One region of the Janthinobacterium sp. HH106 genome, then DNA from elsewhere that is predicted to be linked to it. Evidence: predicted binding sites of a transcription regulator. Region 1 holds the regulator's gene; each other region holds the start of a gene.
The links. The regulator FliA, encoded in region 1, starts transcription of late flagellar genes. The targets are predictions, from matches to a motif close to CTAAAGTTTNNNNNNNNNNNGCCGNTA.
Positions count from the first base shown of each region.

Region 2: JAB8_RS03800 (DUF5610 domain-containing protein) is a predicted target of FliA. The motif match lies at 2,053-2,079, and genes of this name have one in related genera.
Region 3: JAB8_RS25685 (flagellar protein FliT) is a predicted target of FliA. The motif match lies at 1,608-1,634, and genes of this name have one in related genera.

Region 1 covers NZ_LRIC01000015.1:68,007-73,780, reverse strand. Annotated here, with positions in the region: gene motD (flagellar motor protein MotD) at 1-348, opposite strand, end outside; gene JAB8_RS07890 (flagellar motor protein) at 354-1,100, opposite strand; gene JAB8_RS07885 (RNA polymerase sigma factor FliA) at 1,082-1,813, opposite strand; gene JAB8_RS07880 (antiactivator of flagellar biosynthesis FleN protein) at 1,859-2,722, opposite strand; gene flhF (flagellar biosynthesis protein FlhF) at 2,715-4,043, opposite strand; gene flhA (flagellar biosynthesis protein FlhA) at 4,356-5,774, opposite strand, start outside.
Region 2 covers NZ_LRIC01000003.1:45,552-51,325, forward strand. Annotated here, with positions in the region: gene pyrF (orotidine-5'-phosphate decarboxylase) at 1-135, shown strand, start outside; gene sbcB (exodeoxyribonuclease I) at 544-1,992, opposite strand; gene JAB8_RS03800 (DUF5610 domain-containing protein) at 2,151-2,780, shown strand; gene JAB8_RS03805 (GGDEF domain-containing protein) at 2,782-3,747, opposite strand; gene JAB8_RS03810 (HPF/RaiA family ribosome-associated protein) at 4,009-4,386, opposite strand; gene JAB8_RS03815 (DUF1345 domain-containing protein) at 4,588-5,253, opposite strand; gene JAB8_RS03820 (MFS transporter) at 5,292-5,774, opposite strand, start outside.
Region 3 covers NZ_LRIC01000067.1:68,038-73,811, forward strand. Annotated here, with positions in the region: gene JAB8_RS25675 (M13 family metallopeptidase) at 1-518, opposite strand, end outside; gene JAB8_RS25680 (HDOD domain-containing protein) at 674-1,501, shown strand; gene JAB8_RS25685 (flagellar protein FliT) at 1,723-1,974, shown strand; gene JAB8_RS25690 (hypothetical protein) at 2,392-3,510, opposite strand; gene fumC (class II fumarate hydratase) at 3,683-5,077, shown strand; gene JAB8_RS25700 (RNA-binding S4 domain-containing protein) at 5,173-5,394, shown strand; gene JAB8_RS25705 (hypothetical protein) at 5,520-5,774, shown strand, end outside.

The sequences.
Region 1 (5,774 bases):
CACCTTGCCTTCCTTGACCAGCGGCGCCAGCGTGGATGTGAGGTCCTGCGCCAGGCGCGTCATGTGCTCGCGCTCGCGGCGGATCGCTTCCGTGCGGCGTTTCAGGGCAGGGTTCGGCAGCGGGATCGCCTGCGGCGCTTCCATGATGATGGGCGGCGCGCCCTTTTCCAGGCTGAAGGCCTGGCCGATGGCATTCTGGAAGACGCGGTACTTGCCCTCGTTGACTTGCGAAATCGCGTACATCACGACGAAGAACGCGAACAGCAAGGTGATGAAGTCGGCGTACGAAATCAGCCAGCGGTCCTGGTTGTCCGGTTCCTCGTCATACTTCCTGCGCGCGCGCCGCATCATGATCAGTGCTCGTGCAGCAGGCTGGACACGCGCTCTTCGATGATGCGCGTATGGTCGCCCGTGGCGATGTCGTACAGCACGGCGGCCGTGATTTCATACTGCAGCACGCGGCGCGAGACGATGGCCTTGAGCTTGTTCGCCACCGGCAGGAACAGCAGATTGGCCAGGCCCACGCCATAAATCGTCGAGACGAAGGCCACGGCGATGCCACTGCCCAGTTTGCTCGGGTCGGTGAGGTTTTCCATCACGTGGATCAGGCCCAGCACGGCGCCCAGGATGCCGATGGTGGGCGAATAGCCGGCCGCCGATTCCCACACCTTGACGGCCTGGCGCTCGGCCATTTCATAGGCGGAAATTTCCACGTCGAGCAGCTGGCGCAGCTTGTCGGGCGCGATGCCATCGACGATCATGCGCAAGCCCTTGGCGTTGAAGCGGTCGGCCGTGTTTTCCATCAGGCGCTCGAGCGCCAGCGGGCCGTCGCGGCGCGCCGTCAGGCTCCATTGCCCGATATCGCGCGCCAGCGCGGCACGCGTATCGGCGGGCGGCAGGAAGACCCAGCGCAGCATTTCCAGGCCGCGCACGAAAGTGCGCAGCCGCGTCTGCAGCAGCACGGCGCCAAAGGTGCCGATGATGACGATGGCAAAGGCGGCCGGCTGCAGCAGGGAGGCCATCTTGCCGCCTTCCAGTGCCTGGCCGACCAACAGGCCGGCCAGCGCCAGCGCCAGCCCGATTACGCTGGACCAGTCCACGCCTGCTCCCTCAAGGTTGCGCGCAGGCGCGCGACGGCCTGGGTATGCAGCTGCGAGACGCGCGATTCGGATACGCCCATCACCGCGCCGATCTCCTTCAGGTTCAGCTCTTCTTCGTAATACAGGCCCATGAGTATTTTCTCGCGTGGTGGCAGCGCGTCGATGGCATCGATCACGGATTGCCGGAAATCGGTATCGAGCAGGGAACGCAAGGGGTCGCTGTCCTCGTCCACGCAGTGGCGGTCGAGGAAGCTGTCATTGCCGTCCGGGTCATGAAAGTCTTCGTAATACACGAGCTGGTGGCCGCCGCCGTCGCCCAGCATTTCCTGGTAGTCGGCCAGCGACATCTTGAGCAGCTTCGCCACTTCCGATTCCGTCGGCGGATGGCCGAGGCGCTGCTGCAAGGTGCTCATCGCCTCCTCGATCTTGCGCATGTTCTGGCGCATGCTGCGCGGCAGCCAGTCGCTGGTGCGCAATTCGTCGAGCATGGCGCCGCGGATACGCAGCACGGCATAGGTCTCGAACTGCGCGCCATGCGTCTCTTCATAGCGGCTAATGGCATCGAGCAGGCCGATCATGCCGGCCTGGATCAGGTCATCGACCTCGACCGAAGGCGGCAATTTCGCCTTCATATGGTGCGCCAGACGCTTCACCAGCGGAATGTGCTCCGTCAGCAAATAGTCCTTGTTCGATTTCCCTTTGACCGTGTACATAGGCTGCTTATTGTTTTCTCATCTTATCTGGTGCTGCGGTTCGATTCAGGCGCTGAACTGGTGCGGGCTCCCCGTCTGGTACAAGGTGCCGCCAAGCACCGGCGCCGCCGAACGGGCCAGCCGCTCGGCCAGTCCGCGAAACGCCACCGAGGCGCCCGCCAGCGGAAACGCATCGACCACGCTGCGGCCCAGGCGCGCCGCGCGGTGCAGATATTCATCGGCAGGCACCGAACCCATCGAGGTCAGCTTCACGGCCAGGTAGCGGCTCGCCGCCTGTGCCATATTATCGTATACCACTTTTGCCTCGGATTCGGAAGCGCCCGTGACGAGAATGCCGAACGGACGGCGTCCCAGTTCCTGGCTCAGGCGCTTGATCAGGCAGTACGCCGCCTTGATCGAGGTGGCGCTGGTCGACACTTGCACCACGATATCCGACGAGGCCATCAAGGGCACGGGGAAGCAATCGCCCTCGTCGGCCACGACGCCGTCGACCAGCACGATGCCGCTCTGGCGCGCCAGCACCTCGAAAGTCTTGCCCAGGCGGCGCAATTCGTCCTCGCCCGCATAGTCCATGCTGTCCATCAGGTGGTTGCGCGCGCCCAGGCTGGCCACGCCGAAGCCTTGCGGCACCTGATGGATGACCTGGTTCAGGCCGCACTGCTGGCGCGCCACGTCGCGCAGGCTGGCGCCGTGCGCCAGTCCCAGGCGTGCAGCCACGCCATCGCTGCCGCCGCTGGCGTCAAGCAGCAGCACATCATTGCCGCCATAGGCGAGCGAAGCGCCCAGGTTGACCAGCATGGCGCCCTTGTCGTCCTGCGGCGTGGCCGAGAGGAACGTCATGACGCGCGGCTGCGGGCCGGCCAGCATGCGGCGCAAGCCTTCGGCCTGGTCGAAATCGAAATTAGCCAAGGTGCACCCCGCGCGCTTCATTGTTGCGGGCGGCCGCCTGCGCCATCAGGAGCGGCAGTTCGGCGTCGGAAAACTGCGTGGCCGCCGAGTCGCGCTTGAGCTTGAAGGCGCGGTCGATCAGGTAGCCGCGGTCGGCCAGGTACAGGTCTTCCGGCACGCGCTGGCCGTTCGACACATAAAACAGGTTCAGCTTCTGGCGGATCACCACGTCGAGCACGTTGCCGATCGACGCCGCTTCATCGAGCTTGGTCATGATGCAGCCGGCCAGGCCGCTGCCTTGATACGCGCGCACCACTTCGTTCAGCGTTTCCTGCGTCGCCGTCGAGTTCAGGCACAGCAAACGCTTCACGTCGGCGCCGGCGCCCGACAGCATGGCCACCTGTTCCGTCACCATCTGGTCGCGCTGGCTCACGCCCACGGTATCGATCAGCACCGTGTGCTTGTTCTTGAGTTCCTTCAGGGCGATGCGCAAGTCCGCTTCGTCCTTCACCGAATGCACCATCACGCCGAGGATCTTGCCGTAGATGCGCAGCTGTTCGTGCGCGCCGATACGGTAGGCGTCCGTGGTGATCAGGGCCAGCTTTTCCGGGCCGTGGCGCATCACGCAGCGGGCCGCCAGCTTGGCCGTGCTGGTGGTCTTGCCGACACCGGTCGGGCCGACCAGCGCGAACACGCCGCCCTGCTCCAGCATGGCGTCTTCATTGGTGACCGTGTTCAGGTTGCGGCTCAGGACGGTCTTGATCCAGCGCATGCTTTGCGCACCGTCGAGGCCGGCGGGCAGCTTGTCGATCAGGTAGCGCGCCAGGCTGGCCGAGAAGCCGGCCGCCAGCATTTCGCGCAGCACGACGGCTTTTTGCGGCTCGCGCTGCTGCGTCGAACCCCACGAAATTTCCGCCAGCTGGGTTTCCATCATGCCGCGCATGGCGCGGATTTCATTCATCATGCCGCTCATCTCGGCGGCGGCGTTTTCCTTGACGTGCGCCAGCGCGCTGGCCATCATCTGCTGCATGCGGGCCATGTCCACTGGCTCGCCGGCTGCCTGGCGCGGCGCGGCAGGACGCGGTGCGGCCGGGCGCTGGGCCGGGGCGGCCGGACGCTGCGGCGTGGCGAACTGGGTCTGCAACTGGGGACGGGGCTGGGCCATTTCGGACGCGGCCGGCGGCGAGGCCAGCGAAGCGGCATCGTCATTGGCCAGCGCGAGGATTTCCACCACGCCATCGGTCTGGCGGTTCGACAGGATCACGGCGTCGGGACCCAATGCTTCGCGCACCTTGCGCAGCGCATCGCGCGACGAGGCGCCCGTAAATTTCTTCACATTCATGACCGGCCTCCCAAGGCGGGGGGGGCGCAATATTGGCTGAACTGTGTGACCATCATCGACTCCTGTTGCTTGGGTGCTGTCTTCCACATGGACACAGATCACCCGGACAGTTTCTATTATTAGCGATGCTTGCAGGAAATGATCGAAGGAACAGGACGGGAAAGTACCCGTTATTCAGTTTGCCGGCAGGAAATTGATGTTTATTTGACCAAAAGCAAGGGCTGAGAAGCTGGGGTCAGACCCCCACTAACGCTAACGCAAAGCTCCGCGCTAACGCTGGAGGGGGTCTGACCCCGGTACTAATGCTGTCGACTATTGCGCCCCCACCAGCGCCGTGACGCGGATCGTCTTGGTTTCCGGCACTTCCGCATGCGACAGCACTTTGAGCTGCGGCAAGGCGCGGCGCAGGAAGCGCGACAGCAGGGCGCGCAGCGGCGCCGGCACCAGCAGCACGGGCGTCAGGCCCAGCGCTTCCTGCTGCTGCGCGGCCAGGCCCGCCTGGTGGGCGATGGTATCGGCCAGGCCCGGCTCGATGCCGGCGCCGTCGCCGCCATTGCCCATCGCCTGCATCAGCAGGCGCTCCAGGCGGCTGTCGAGGGTCATCACGGACAACTCGGCCGCACCGGGGAACAGCTGCTGCACGATGGCGCGGCCCAGCGAGACGCGCACCAGCGCCGTCAGGTCGTTCGGGTCTTGCGTATGGACCGTATGCTCGGCCAGGGTTTCGATGATGGTGCGCATGTCGCGGATGTGCACGCCCTCGGCCAGCAGGTTCTGCAGCACTTTCTGCAGGGTCGACAGCGACAGCATCTTCGGCACCAGGTCTTCCACCAGGCGCGGCGCATCCTTGCCCAGGTGGTCGAGCAGCGACTGCACTTCCGCGCGGCCCAGCAGCTCGGACGCATGCGAGGTGATCAGGTGATTCAAGTGCGTGGCCACCACGGTGCCCGCATCGACGACCGTGTAGCCCATCGATTGGGCCTGGTCGCGCAGGCTGGCGTCGATCCAGGTGGCAGGCAAGCCGAACGCGGGGTCGCTCGTGGCCAGGCCCGGCAAGGTGCCGCTGGCCATGCCGGGATTGATCGCCAGGAACTGGCCGTTGAACGCTTCGCCCACGCCCACTTCCACGCCCTTGAGGGTGATGCGGTAGGCGGACGGCTTCAATTCCAAGTTGTCGCGGATATGCACGGGCGGCGCCAGAAAGCCCACTTCCTGGGCAAATTTCTTGCGGATGCCTTTGATGCGCTTGAGCAATTCGCCGCCCTGCGTCTTGTCGACCAGGGGGATCAAACGGTAGCCCACTTCCAGGCCCAGGGTGTCGACGGGCATGATGTCTTGCCAGCTGGCTTCTTCCTGCTCGGGCGCCACCGTGGCTGGCGGCGCTTCGGCCGGCTTTTCGGCCGCCGCTTTTTCCTGCGTGCGTTTCTTGCTGATCAAATAGGCGGAGCCGGCCAGCAATGACGCCAGCAGGATGAAGACCATGTTCGGCATGCCGGGAATCAGGCCCATGCCGCCGATGATGCCGGCGGTAATGTACAGCACTTGCGGTTTCGCAAACAATTGCCCCACCAACTGGGTGCCGATGTCCTGTTCGCTGGCCACGCGCGAGACGACGATACCGGCCGCCGTGGAAATGATCAGCGAAGGAATCTGCGCCACCAGACCGTCACCGATGGCCAGCAGCGTGTAGTTCTTCAGCGCATCGGCAAAGCCCATGTCATGCTGCAGCAA
Region 2 (5,774 bases), on a different contig from region 1:
GGCATGGGCATGATGATCAGCTCCTCGCGCGCCATCATCTACGCCACGCCGCAGGACGGCGAAGACTGGGCCGACGCGGCGCGCCGCGTGGCGATCGAAACGCGCGATGCGATCAATCAACACCGCGCAGCGTAGGTCGGATTAGCGGCGACGCCGCGTAATCCGACACTACCACGCTCGGGCCAACAATGTTGTCGGATTACGCTCTACGAGCTAATCCGACCTACGGCCGTATTGGTGGTTCAATGAGTAGGTCGGATTAGCGGCGTAGCCGCGTAATCCGACAATATCGGTAACGTCAACAATGTTGTCGGATTAGCGGGGCCTTGCCCCGCTAATCCGACCTACCCGGCTGGGCCGACGCGGCGCGCCGCGTGGCGATCGAAACGCGCGATGCGATCAATCAACACCGCGCAGCGTAGGTCGGATTAGCGGCGACGCCGCGTAATCCGACACCACCACGCTCGGGCCAACAATGTTGTCGGATTACGCTCTACGAGCTAATCCGACCTACGGCTAATCCGACCTACCCGGCCTGGTCCTTCAGTCGCGCATGGGCGCCACCATCTCCGCGTAATCGTACAGCTCGCCCAGAATCTCTTCCCCCCGCTCATCGACCGACTCCGACAGCACGTCGATTTCCGTAAACAGCATCTCGATGGTGCGGGCGCCGCCGTCGCCGTCGAATAATCGGGCGGCGCGGTGCTGTTCCCAGCGCAGGCTTTCCGCCTCGCTCAGGGTTTGCGGGAAATTGCGGGCACGGTAGCGGAACAGCAATTCCTGCAGGCGCTCGTCGGCAAACGAGGGGCGGGCCGTGGCCAGCTTGGCCGGCGTTTCGCGGCGCAAGGATTCGAGCAGGCGGCGGTCGTCGTTGCTGACGAAACCGTTGTACAAATCCTCATCCACGTCCAGCGCGGCAGCCGCACCCGGGCGCTGGAACACTTCGGCCCAGATGGCGTCCATGTTCGGCGCCGCGGCGGCCAGCTGGGCGTTGATCTTCGCCGCATCCACGTCGATGCCCCATTGCGCGGCCATGGCCGGCGACAAGGTCTTTAAATTGCCGACCAGCATGGGCGACTTGTTCAGGTGCACGCTTTTCACGGGCAGGCGCGTCATCCCTTCGGGCATGGCTTCCTTGCGCGTGAACAAACGCGTGCGGATGGTGTCGGCGTCCAGTTCGAACAGTTCGCGCGGGTCGTAGGCGCAATCCCAGACGAGGATCTCGTTCTTGTTGCTCGGGTGCGTGGCCAGCGGCCAGACGACGCCCAGGCAACCGCGTTCGGCCGGGAACATGCCCGACACGTGCAGGAAAGGCTGGCGCTCGCCGGCGGCCAGGTGCATGCCCATTTCGCTGGCGACCCGGTCCTTCTTGTGCAGGGCCAGGCAGAATTCGAACAGTTTCGGCTGCTTTTCGCGGATCAATCGCGCCAGGGCGATGGTGGCGCGCACGTCGGACAGCGCATCATGCGCCGCTTCGTGGACGAGGCCATTGGCCTTGCTCAAGTGTTCCAGTTTGAAACTGGTCTGGCCATCGTCGCGCTTCGGCCATTGAATACCTTCCGGGCGCAGCGCGTGCGTCATGCGCACCACGTCGAGGATGTCCCAGCGGCCGCAATGGTTCTTCCATTCGCGCGCATACGGGTCGATCAGGTTGCGCCAGAACAGGAAGCGCGTGACTTCATCGTCGAAACGGATGGTGTTGTAGCCGACGCCGATGGTGCCCGGTTCCGAAAAGGCCGCTTCGATGGTGGCGGCGAACTGGTGTTCGGGCACGCCCAGCTGCAGACATTGCTGCGGCGTGATGCCCGTGATCAGGCACGATTGCGGATCGGGCAGGAAATCATTTGCAGGCTGGCAATACAGCATGATCGGTTCGCCGATCTCGTTGAGTTCGGCATCCGTGCGGATCGCGGCGAACTGGGCCGGACGGTCGCGGCGCGGCTGGGCGCCAAAGGTTTCGTAGTCGTGCCAAAGAAAGGTCTGGTTAGTCATTGATGGTCGTAACTTAATGTTGCTGAATGGGTTATCCGGGCCGCTAAAAACTAGCCGCCGCTTCAGTTTTCTGAAAACCTGCCGATACTACACGAGAGGATGGTCATCATCGCGTTTCCCGCATGGTGGCATACATTGTCCGTTCAAGGAGGTCTATCGTGTCAATTCCCATCGCCGCAGGCGGCAATTCCACCCCTTCCGTGACTTCCGTCAGTCCGGGCGTTGCCGGCAAGGACGATAAAGTCCAGCAAAAGGACGGCGTCAACGCTGAAATGAGCGTGAATGACCGCAGCAAGCTGCAATTGAACGCGTCCATCATGCAGGCGTCGCTGAACGTGTCCATCGGTTCCGAGAACGAACCGCTGGCGCTGCTGTACAAGACGGCCATCACCAACATCAATGAAGCGCTGAAAGGCCAGTATGGCGACGATGCGATCCAGAACGCGGCGTCGCAGGACAACAGCGCCGAAGCGACGGCGAGCCGCATCGTCTCGCTGTCGACGGGGTTTTTTGACGCGTTCAAGAAACAGAACCCAGGCATGGATGACGATACGGCGCTGACCAAGTTCATGGACACCATCAGCGGCGGCATGGAAAAAGGCTTCAAGGAAGCGCGCGACATCCTGGGCGGCTTGAAAGTGCTGAACGGCGATATCGCCGGCAATATCGACAAGACGTATGAGCTGGTGCAGAAGGGCTATGCGGATTTCATTGCCGCGCACAGCAGCAAGAAGGATGATGCGGCCAAGCCGGATGCTGCCAAGCCGGCCGACAGCAAGGCTGCCTGAGCTACAGCATGACCTGGTTGCGGCCGCCGGCCTTCGCACGATACAAAGCTGCGTCGGCCGCCGCGATCAGCGCTTCGTCGTCCTGTCCGGCCGCCAGGCTGGCCACGCCGAAGGAACCCGTGATGTGCGGCAGCGCGCTGCGCATATCGGCGAAGATGACGGCTTGCTGCATGCGTTCGCACAAGCGTTCGGCGACCCGCAAGGCCACGTTTTCGCTGGTATCGGGCAAGATCACCATCATTTCCTCGCCACCATAGCGCACGGCAAAATCCGTGGGCCGCAGGGCCGCGCCCAGCACTTGCGCGGCAATGCGCAGCGCCTGGTCGCCCGCCTGGTGGCCGTGCGTGTCGTTGAAACGCTTGAAATGGTCGAGGTCTATCATCACCAGCGACATCGGCGAGCCGCTGGCGTGGGCCGTGACTATCATGGTCGGCAATAAATCGGTGAGCCAGGCGCGGTTGTACAAGCCCGTCAGGCTGTCGACCATCGACATCTGGCGGTAGAACTCGCCCAGCTTCTGCCGGCGGCGCAGCAGGGCGTTGGCGGCGCGGATGCGGAAAGACAGCAGCCGCAGCAGGTTGCGTGCCAGGCCGTTCGATTGTTCGATCAATTCCCAGACGACGGCCGCGTCGATCACCAGCAAGTCAGTTTCTTCCAGGGCGGAAATGGCGGCCAGGTTGCTCGCTTCATCGAGCACCGATTGTTCGCCCACGCTTTCGCCGGGCAAGACCTTGCTGACGGTGCCGTCATCCATGCCCGTGTGGATGTCGGCGGCCACAGCCAGCGAACCGCGCAGGACGATATACAGGCTGGTGCCCTGTGTGTCGGCAATGGCTTCGCCCGCTTCGAGGCGCATGACGGGGCAGGGCGCCAGCATGGCGGCCGTCTGGCTATCCGCCCCATCGCGAAATAGCTGTAAATCGCCGATGTTGCAGCCTGAAGCGCCGAAGTTGCCGATCTGTTCCACAATCACACTTTCAAAAAGCCGGCACGCGCGAGCAGGGAGCCGGTAGCTTCATGATAGCGTAAAGCGGCCTTGGCTGTAACGGCAAAGGCTTGCTTGGTGTCACTTTCTGTGGGAAATACGACAATTATTTCATTGCCGTGTTAATAAGTTGAAATGCTTGCTGTTCTACTATGGATGTTGTCGCGCAGGAAGGTGGCTCCAGATGTGCAAAGGCAGCCTTGAACGGCTGCCTCAGTCTCTGGAAATCCTGCAGGAGGGGAGTTACTCGGCGGTTTCTTCCGCTTCGGCCGTATCGATCACGGCATTCTTGCCGGTGGCGTGGCGCTTGCTGTCTTGCAGGCGGCCCAGGGCGCTATCGATGGCGCGTTTCAGTTTGTCGGTGGCGCCGGCAACGGATTGATGCACGGTGGCGTTCTGTTCGGTCACGGCAATCGGTTGATAGCCAGCAACGCGTGCTTCCATGACGCAGCGGATATCGTCGGCGCCGCCTTTCGGGCCATTCGTGTCGCTGATATGGACTTCGATGCGGGTCAGGTTGTCGCGGAAGCGGCTCAGTGCGCTTTCAAGTACGGATTGCACATGTTCGTTCAGTCCAGCGGTGTTGGCGATGGTGCTGTCGGTATGAATATTGATTTGCATATGCTTACTCCTGTCAATTCAAAAAAAACCCATCTCAGGCGTGCTGCGGCCTGGTTGCTGCCTCATGCACATGACGTCTGTGCATGGAACTTATCTTACTCCTCTTTCCAGTATTTCAAGAGGGTGCGCACGATTAATATGAGCTTAACCCTACACCCAGGTCAAGTTTCCTCGCGGAATCTTTTCAAGCCGGCGCCAGCTTTATCCATTGATGAGGCCGGCCGCGATATTGATCGACAGCCCCAGCACGACCAGGTTGAAGAAAAAGCTCAGCACGGATTGTCCCAGCACGATCTGCCGCATCAGCCGCGTCTGTACTGAAACGTCCGACGTTTGCACGGCCACGGCGATGGTGAAGGCGAAATACAGAAAATCCCAGTAATCGGGGTTTTGCTCGTCGTCGGGAAACTTCAGGGGGCGTACTGCGGGGTCGGCCTGGTAATACAGGTGGGCATAGTGGAAGCAGAACAGGGTGCCGACGAGGAACCAGGAACCGACCAGTGTCAGGATCGTCAAGCCGTAATGCAGCGCGCGCTCGTCGGGCGCCATGTCTTTCATCGAAGACAGTTGCGAGACGATGGCCACCAGGCTCATCACGGATGCGACGGACAGGGCCGACAGCACCGTGGTGGCCCGCTCATCCTGGCGCGCCGCCATCACCTTGACCTTGTGATGGTTGGCGCGCATCATCATCCAGGCCATCGTCGCCAGGTAGAACCAGACGGCGACATTCCACGCCGTCAGCAAACGCGTCATCTGTTGCCAGGAAGAGGGCAACAGCAGGCCGACCGCCACGCCGATGGCCGTGGCCATGCTCAGGTGGGGGCGGCTGCGGATGAAGCCGTGCAAGGGAAGCGTGATTTTCATGGTGCAAGTTCGTCAGTGGCAATAGCGCATCTTAGCCTTTAGTTTGCGGTCGCGGTGGGCGTCCTGGCGGCCGCTTCCTTTTCGTGGTGGGGGAAGCGGTCCATGCGCGACAGCACGGGGAACAGCACGGCCCACACGCCCGTCACGGCCAGGGTGGCGGCGCCCCCGAAGAGCACGGCGCGCGCCAGGCCGAACCAGCCGGCCGTCAAGCCCGATTCGAATTCGCCCAGCTCGTTCGAGGCGCCGATGAAGACGGCGTTGACGGCGCTGACACGGCCGCGAATCTCGTCCGGCGTCTCGAACTGCACCAGCAGGTGGCGAATGTAGACGCTGACCATGTCGCCGGCGCCCATCAGGAACAGCGCCGCCAGGGCCAGCGGGAAATAGCTGGTGCTGCCCAGCACCAGGGTGCCCAGGCCGAAGACGGCCACACCGCCGAACATCCAGGCGCCCACCCGGCGCGTGATGGGAAAGAGGGCCAGCGCGATCGAGCACAGGGCGGCGCCGGCGCCGGGCGCCGT
Region 3 (5,774 bases), on a different contig from region 1:
AGGTTTTCCGTATAAAAATTGGTGGCGTTGAGCGGGTCGACGTCGGCGCGCAGGCTCTCGCCCAGCGCGCGGGCCAGCCCTGCCCGGTCGCGTATGCCGTCGATCTTCTTGAGCAGCGGCTTGATCGGCGCCCAGCCTTTCGCTTCGATAGCCGCTTCATCCATCCAGGAACGGTAAAAATCGCTGACCTGGCGCGCCGATGCATCCGCCTGCGGCGCCGCCGCCAGACCTTCGACGAGGCCGATGATGCGCTCGTTGGTGGCGTTGGCGAGGATGGCGAACGAGCCCCAGCTGCTGCGGTCGGCGGGAATTTCCGTGCTGCGCAGCCAGTCGCCATTCACGTAATCGTAGAAATCGTCGCCGGGCAAGGCCTTCGCGGCAGCGGGGGCGGCGGCGCTGGCGGCCCCTTGCTGGCCATGCGCCCGGGCGGGCAAGCCGGTCAGCGAAACGCCGGCCAGGGCGAGGATGATGGCGGCCTGGACTGGCGTCCGGGACCAGGAAAAACGCAAACCGTGCATGGCGATCCTTTCGATGTAATAGCCAAAATCATAACCTGAAAATCCTGCCTTTTTGGGGCGAAAAAGCATCCCCTAACTTTTTTGCATGCGGACAAAAAATCGGCATATAGTGGCACGACCGCATCCCGTACCGCACGAACGCCAAGGAGATTGCCATGCAACTGGAAGCGCTGTTCCAGCATCCCCACGCCCTGCCTGCCGCCCCGAAGATCGTCGATGAACTGGTGCGCAGTTTCGACAACCCCGCCATCGCCACCGAAGACATCGCGCGCAAGCTGGGAGCGGACCCGGCCTTGAGCGCCAAGCTGCTGCGGCTGGCCAACTCGGCCTATTACCATGTGTCGCGCAGCATCGGCACGGTGGAAGACGCCGTGCTGATGCTCGGTTTTGTGACCGTGCGCACCCTCGTCATCAGCTCGGGCCTCGTCAGCGGTTTCAAGGCCGTGCCGGGCCTGAATTTGCCGCAATTCTGGCGCTACAGCCTGCACAGCGCCGTATCTGCCCGCTGGATCGCGAAGCAGACGGGCGACAACCAGGATCTGGCTTTCACCATCGGCATGATGCATGCGATCGGACAACTGGTGATCCATGCCGCCATGCCCGAGCAAGCCATGCAGCTCGACAAGATCGCCCCGCCGCTCGACGCGCGCCGGCTCGACGCGGAGCGGGTGTCGCTGGGCTACGATTATGCGCAGGTGGGCGCCGAACTGGCGCGCCGCTGGAAGTTTCCTCCCGCCTTTGCCGAGGCCATCGCCGCCTTCCCCGCTCCGCTGGCCAAGGCGCCGTTGAACCGCCTGGCCGCCATCATCCACCTGGCCGCCTGGCGCGCGCGCATCGATGAAAACCAGCTGAGCAATGAAGAAATCATCGCCTGCTATCCCAACGCGGTAGCCGAAGCGCTCGGTTTGCCGCCCTCCGTGCTGGTCGACAGGATGCCGCCGCTTGCCGAACTGAGCGCGGGCCTGGAAGAACTCGTCAAGTAAGCTGGCCGTTGCCCGCATCGCCAACCGAGCAGGCATGCGGGTTTGCGGGCATGCCGGCTGCCCGCAAAAAAACATCCAAATTATTTTCACTTTTTTCAAAAACACCCTCAAGTTCCCGTTGGACCCGCCGTTAATCTAGACAAGCGGTAATCCATTCACTAGTTACGGGTGTGCTCATGACCTCCAACGACGTTCTCTCGATGTATGAAAATATTGCAGGAATGACCAATCAAATGGTCGTGGCCGCACGTTCGAGCGACTGGGATGGCTTGGATACCCTGGAAAACCAGTGCGCCAGCGCCGCCAGCGCGACCATGACGGGCAAGGCGCCTGCCCTGGCCGGCGCCTCGCGCCTGCGCAAGATCGACTTGCTCAAGCAAATCCTGGCCAATGACCGCGAAATCCGCGCCATCACGGAACCGTGGATGACCCAGCTGTCGAACGCCATGCCAGGTTCGCGCGCCCGCATGTAAGAAGCTTGCCGCGCCAGAAACGACAAAAGCACCCGCGGGTGCTTTTTTTACGTCTGCCGCCATGCGAGGGAGCGCCATCTGCGGCGCTCAAAAAGGCAAGGCGGGGGAATTTGGAAGGCGAGCCCCAGGTATCTCCTGGCGTCGCCTCGCTGCCGGTTGCATCCGGCGTTCGCGAGCACATCGTCGGCATCGCGAACCGCTTCCAGACCCAGGCGTTTATGCAACGCTACACCTGGTTTGCCGCGCCACACTATCGTTGGTGACTGCGCCAGGCTGGGGCTGTTTTGTCGTAGAGCAAGTCCACTGAATTCATCATAGCACCATCTTTAAGAAACAGGCAACGTGCTTGGCAAGCGTTTCCATGTATTTTTTCAATATCTTTTTTTATATCAAATTGTGGGCGGCCTTGCGGCCGCATTAACGCGAGAACGGCTCCGGTTCCGCTTCCGGTTCGGCCGCCGCCCCTTCTTCCACCGCTTCCGTCAAGACGGGCACATCCTTCTTCCTGCGGCCGAACGGCTTGCGCAGCAAGACCCAGTATTTCGACGGTGCGCCCGGACCCGCCGCTTGCCTGCGCTTGCGCACGATGTACACGATGAGCGCCGTCAGCAGCAGGAAGACCAGGGTGCCGATACCGAGCCACAGCATGCCGCCCGATTTCTTTTCCTTGTCGGCAGCCGGCGCCGCGTGCAGGGGTTTCGGTTTCGCATGGGGCGCTTCCGCCACGGCCGGCGCGGCGGCGGGCGGCACGGCGGCTGCAGGCAGGGCCAGCGCCTTTTGCAAGACGCCGATCTTGCCTTCCAGTTCGCCCAGCTTTTCAGTCAGGGCCGTATTTTTCTCGTCCAGCCCCACGCACGCTGCCGCCTGCCCCGTCTCCGCCTGCGGCGCGCAGGCGGCCACGGGCGCTGCGGCGCGGCGCGGCAGCGCGGGGGCGGCCAGTTTGGGTGCGGCGGGCGGCGGCACGAACACGCGCGCCGGACGCACGAGGCCCTCGGCCCGCGCGCGGGCCGCCAGCGCGGCGGCGTCGGGCGACGGCGCGACGGATACGGCGCGTGGCAACGGCACAGGCGTGGAGACCGGCGCGGGCAACGGAATAGCTGGCCGGACTGGCGCACTGGCGGGTACGGCGGCGGGCGGCGCCGGCGTCAGCCACAAGGTGCCCAGGCGCACGACGGCGCCACTGCCATTGCCCAGCAATAAATACAGGTGCACATGCCCCGCCTGGATCGCTTGCCGCGTGGCCACGCGCACATAATGGCGTCCACCGCGCTCAAACGGACTGATCGTCAAGGTTTGCAGGGCAGGATCCATGCCGATGCCGCCACCGCGGTACACATCGGGCGAAGCCAGGCGCACGGTCACGCCATTGGCCTCCTCGGGCGCCAGGGCCGTCAGTTCGAGCTCGGCCAGCAAAGGCTGGCCCACGTGCGACAGGACGGCCATGTCGCCCAGTTCGGCCGCCATGACGGGCGGCAAGGCCAGGCTGGCGGCGGCGCACGCGATCAAAGACCAACGGGGAAGGATGCTGCTCTGCATGGACTGATCGCTTTGATAACAGGATAAATAATGGGGGCTCGCCTGTCTTTAACGGCAGGAAATCGCAAAAATATAGATGGGCCAGGGCAAAAATGATGCAATACAGCATCATCCTGTGCCTTTTTGACGTCTGGAGTACACTCGATCCACCTCCATCGATGAAAGGGATGCCATGAGTAGCAGAATCGAACGCGACAGTTTCGGCCCGATCGACGTACCCGCCGACCGGCTGTGGGGAGCGCAAACGCAGCGCTCGCTCGAGCATTTCCATATCTCCACGGAAAAGATGCCGCCCGAACTGATCGCCGCCCTGGCCACCGTCAAGCGCGCGGCCGCCCACGTCAACCTGGACCTGGGATTACTGGATGGCAAGAAAGCCATCGCCATCACGCAGGCGGCCGACGAAGTGTTGGCCGGCAAGCATGACGCAGAATTCCCGCTGGCCGTCTGGCAAACGGGGTCCGGCACGCAAAGCAATATGAACATGAACGAGGTGCTGGCCAACCGCGGCTCCGAGCTGATCGGCGGCTTGCGCGGCGCCGAGCGCCTGCTGCACCCGAACGACGACGTCAACCTGGGCCAGTCCTCGAACGACATTTTCCCCACCGCCATCCATGTGGCGGCCGCGCTGGCCGTCGCCAACACGGTCTTGCCGCCGCTGCGCCAGCTGCGCGCCACCCTGGACGCGAAAGCCACGGAGTTTGCCGACATCGTCAAGATCGGCCGCACGCATTTGCAGGACGCGACGCCGCTGACCCTGGGCCAGGAATTTTCCGGCTACGTGGCGCAGCTGGACTTTGCCGAGCACATCATTACGGCAGCGTTGCCGCCGCTGCTGCAGCTGGCCGCCGGCGGCACGGCCGTGGGCACGGGATTGAATGCCCACGAGGAATTTGCCGGCCGCATCGCCGCCGAACTGGCGCGCCTGACGGGCCAGCCGTTCGAAACGGCCAGCAACAAGTTTGCCGCCCTGGCCGCCCACGATGCCTTGGTCGCCGCCCATGGCGCTTTCAAAACCCTGGCCACGGCCTTGATGAAAATCGCCAACGACGTGCGCTGGATGGCGTCCGGCCCCCGCTCCGGCCTCGGCGAAATCACGATCCCCGAAAACGAGCCGGGCAGCTCCATCATGCCGGGCAAGGTCAATCCCACCCAGTGCGAAGCGCTGACCATGCTGTGCTGCCAGGTCTTCGGCAACGATGTGGCCATCACGGTGGGCGGCGCCTCGGGCAATTTCGAGTTGAACGTCTTCAAGCCCTTGATTGCACACAACTTCCTGCAAAGCGCGCGCCTGCTCGGCGACGGCATGCGCAGCTTCGACGAGCATTGCGCCCACGGCATCGCGCCGAACCGCGCACGCATCGCCGAACTGATGGAACGCTCCTTGATGCTGGTCACGGCGCTGGCGCCGCACATCGGCTATGACAAGGCGGCGCAAATCGCCAAGCAGGCCCAGCACGAAGGCACGACCTTGAAGGAAGCGGCGCTGGCCCTGGGCTTTGTGACGGAAGAGCAATTCGGCGCATGGATCGTGCCGCTGGAGATGACGCGGCCCAACAAAAGCTGACTTACACCCTGCATTGCTGGCGGCTTCAGGTAAACTATGGATTAGTTGAGGTCGTCATCAAGTGTTGAAAACACATCATTGCAATAAGGGATACAATGCAAAAAGTAAGCTTTGATTTAACATCCGAGTTCGTCGAGCTGAACCAGCTGCTCAAGCTGGTCGGCTTGTGCGACAGCGGTGGCGCAGGCAAGGTCATGGTCGATAGCGGCGTGGTAAAGGTCGATGGCAAGAAGGAATTGCGCAAGACCGCCAAGATCCGCGCCGGCCAGGTCGTCAGCGTGGGCGATATCCGTATCACGGTCGTCGCTCCTGTCTGACCCCGGCATGGGGCGCGAAAGCGGCCCCATGCGTCCAGCCAGCATGCCCGCCAGCCCGGCTGCCCAAGTCAAGCTGCGACACGTCGTTATTGTCAGATAAATATCGATTGCAGAAGGGAAGCGCCATGGACCATCCCGAACAAGGTACGCGCAGCCAGGAACGCCTGATCGGCGACTTGCGCCAGGTAATAGAAAACGCGGAAGAATTACTGCGTAACACAGACAAATATACCAGTAGCCTGTACCAGAGCGCGCGCGCCAGGCTGCAACTGGCCCTCGTCGCGGCCACGGCCGAACTGGCCCGCTTTGAAGAAGAGCAAGTCACGCGCATGATGGATGCCACCCTGGCCGCGAATGCCCTGTACCGCGATCAGACGGGC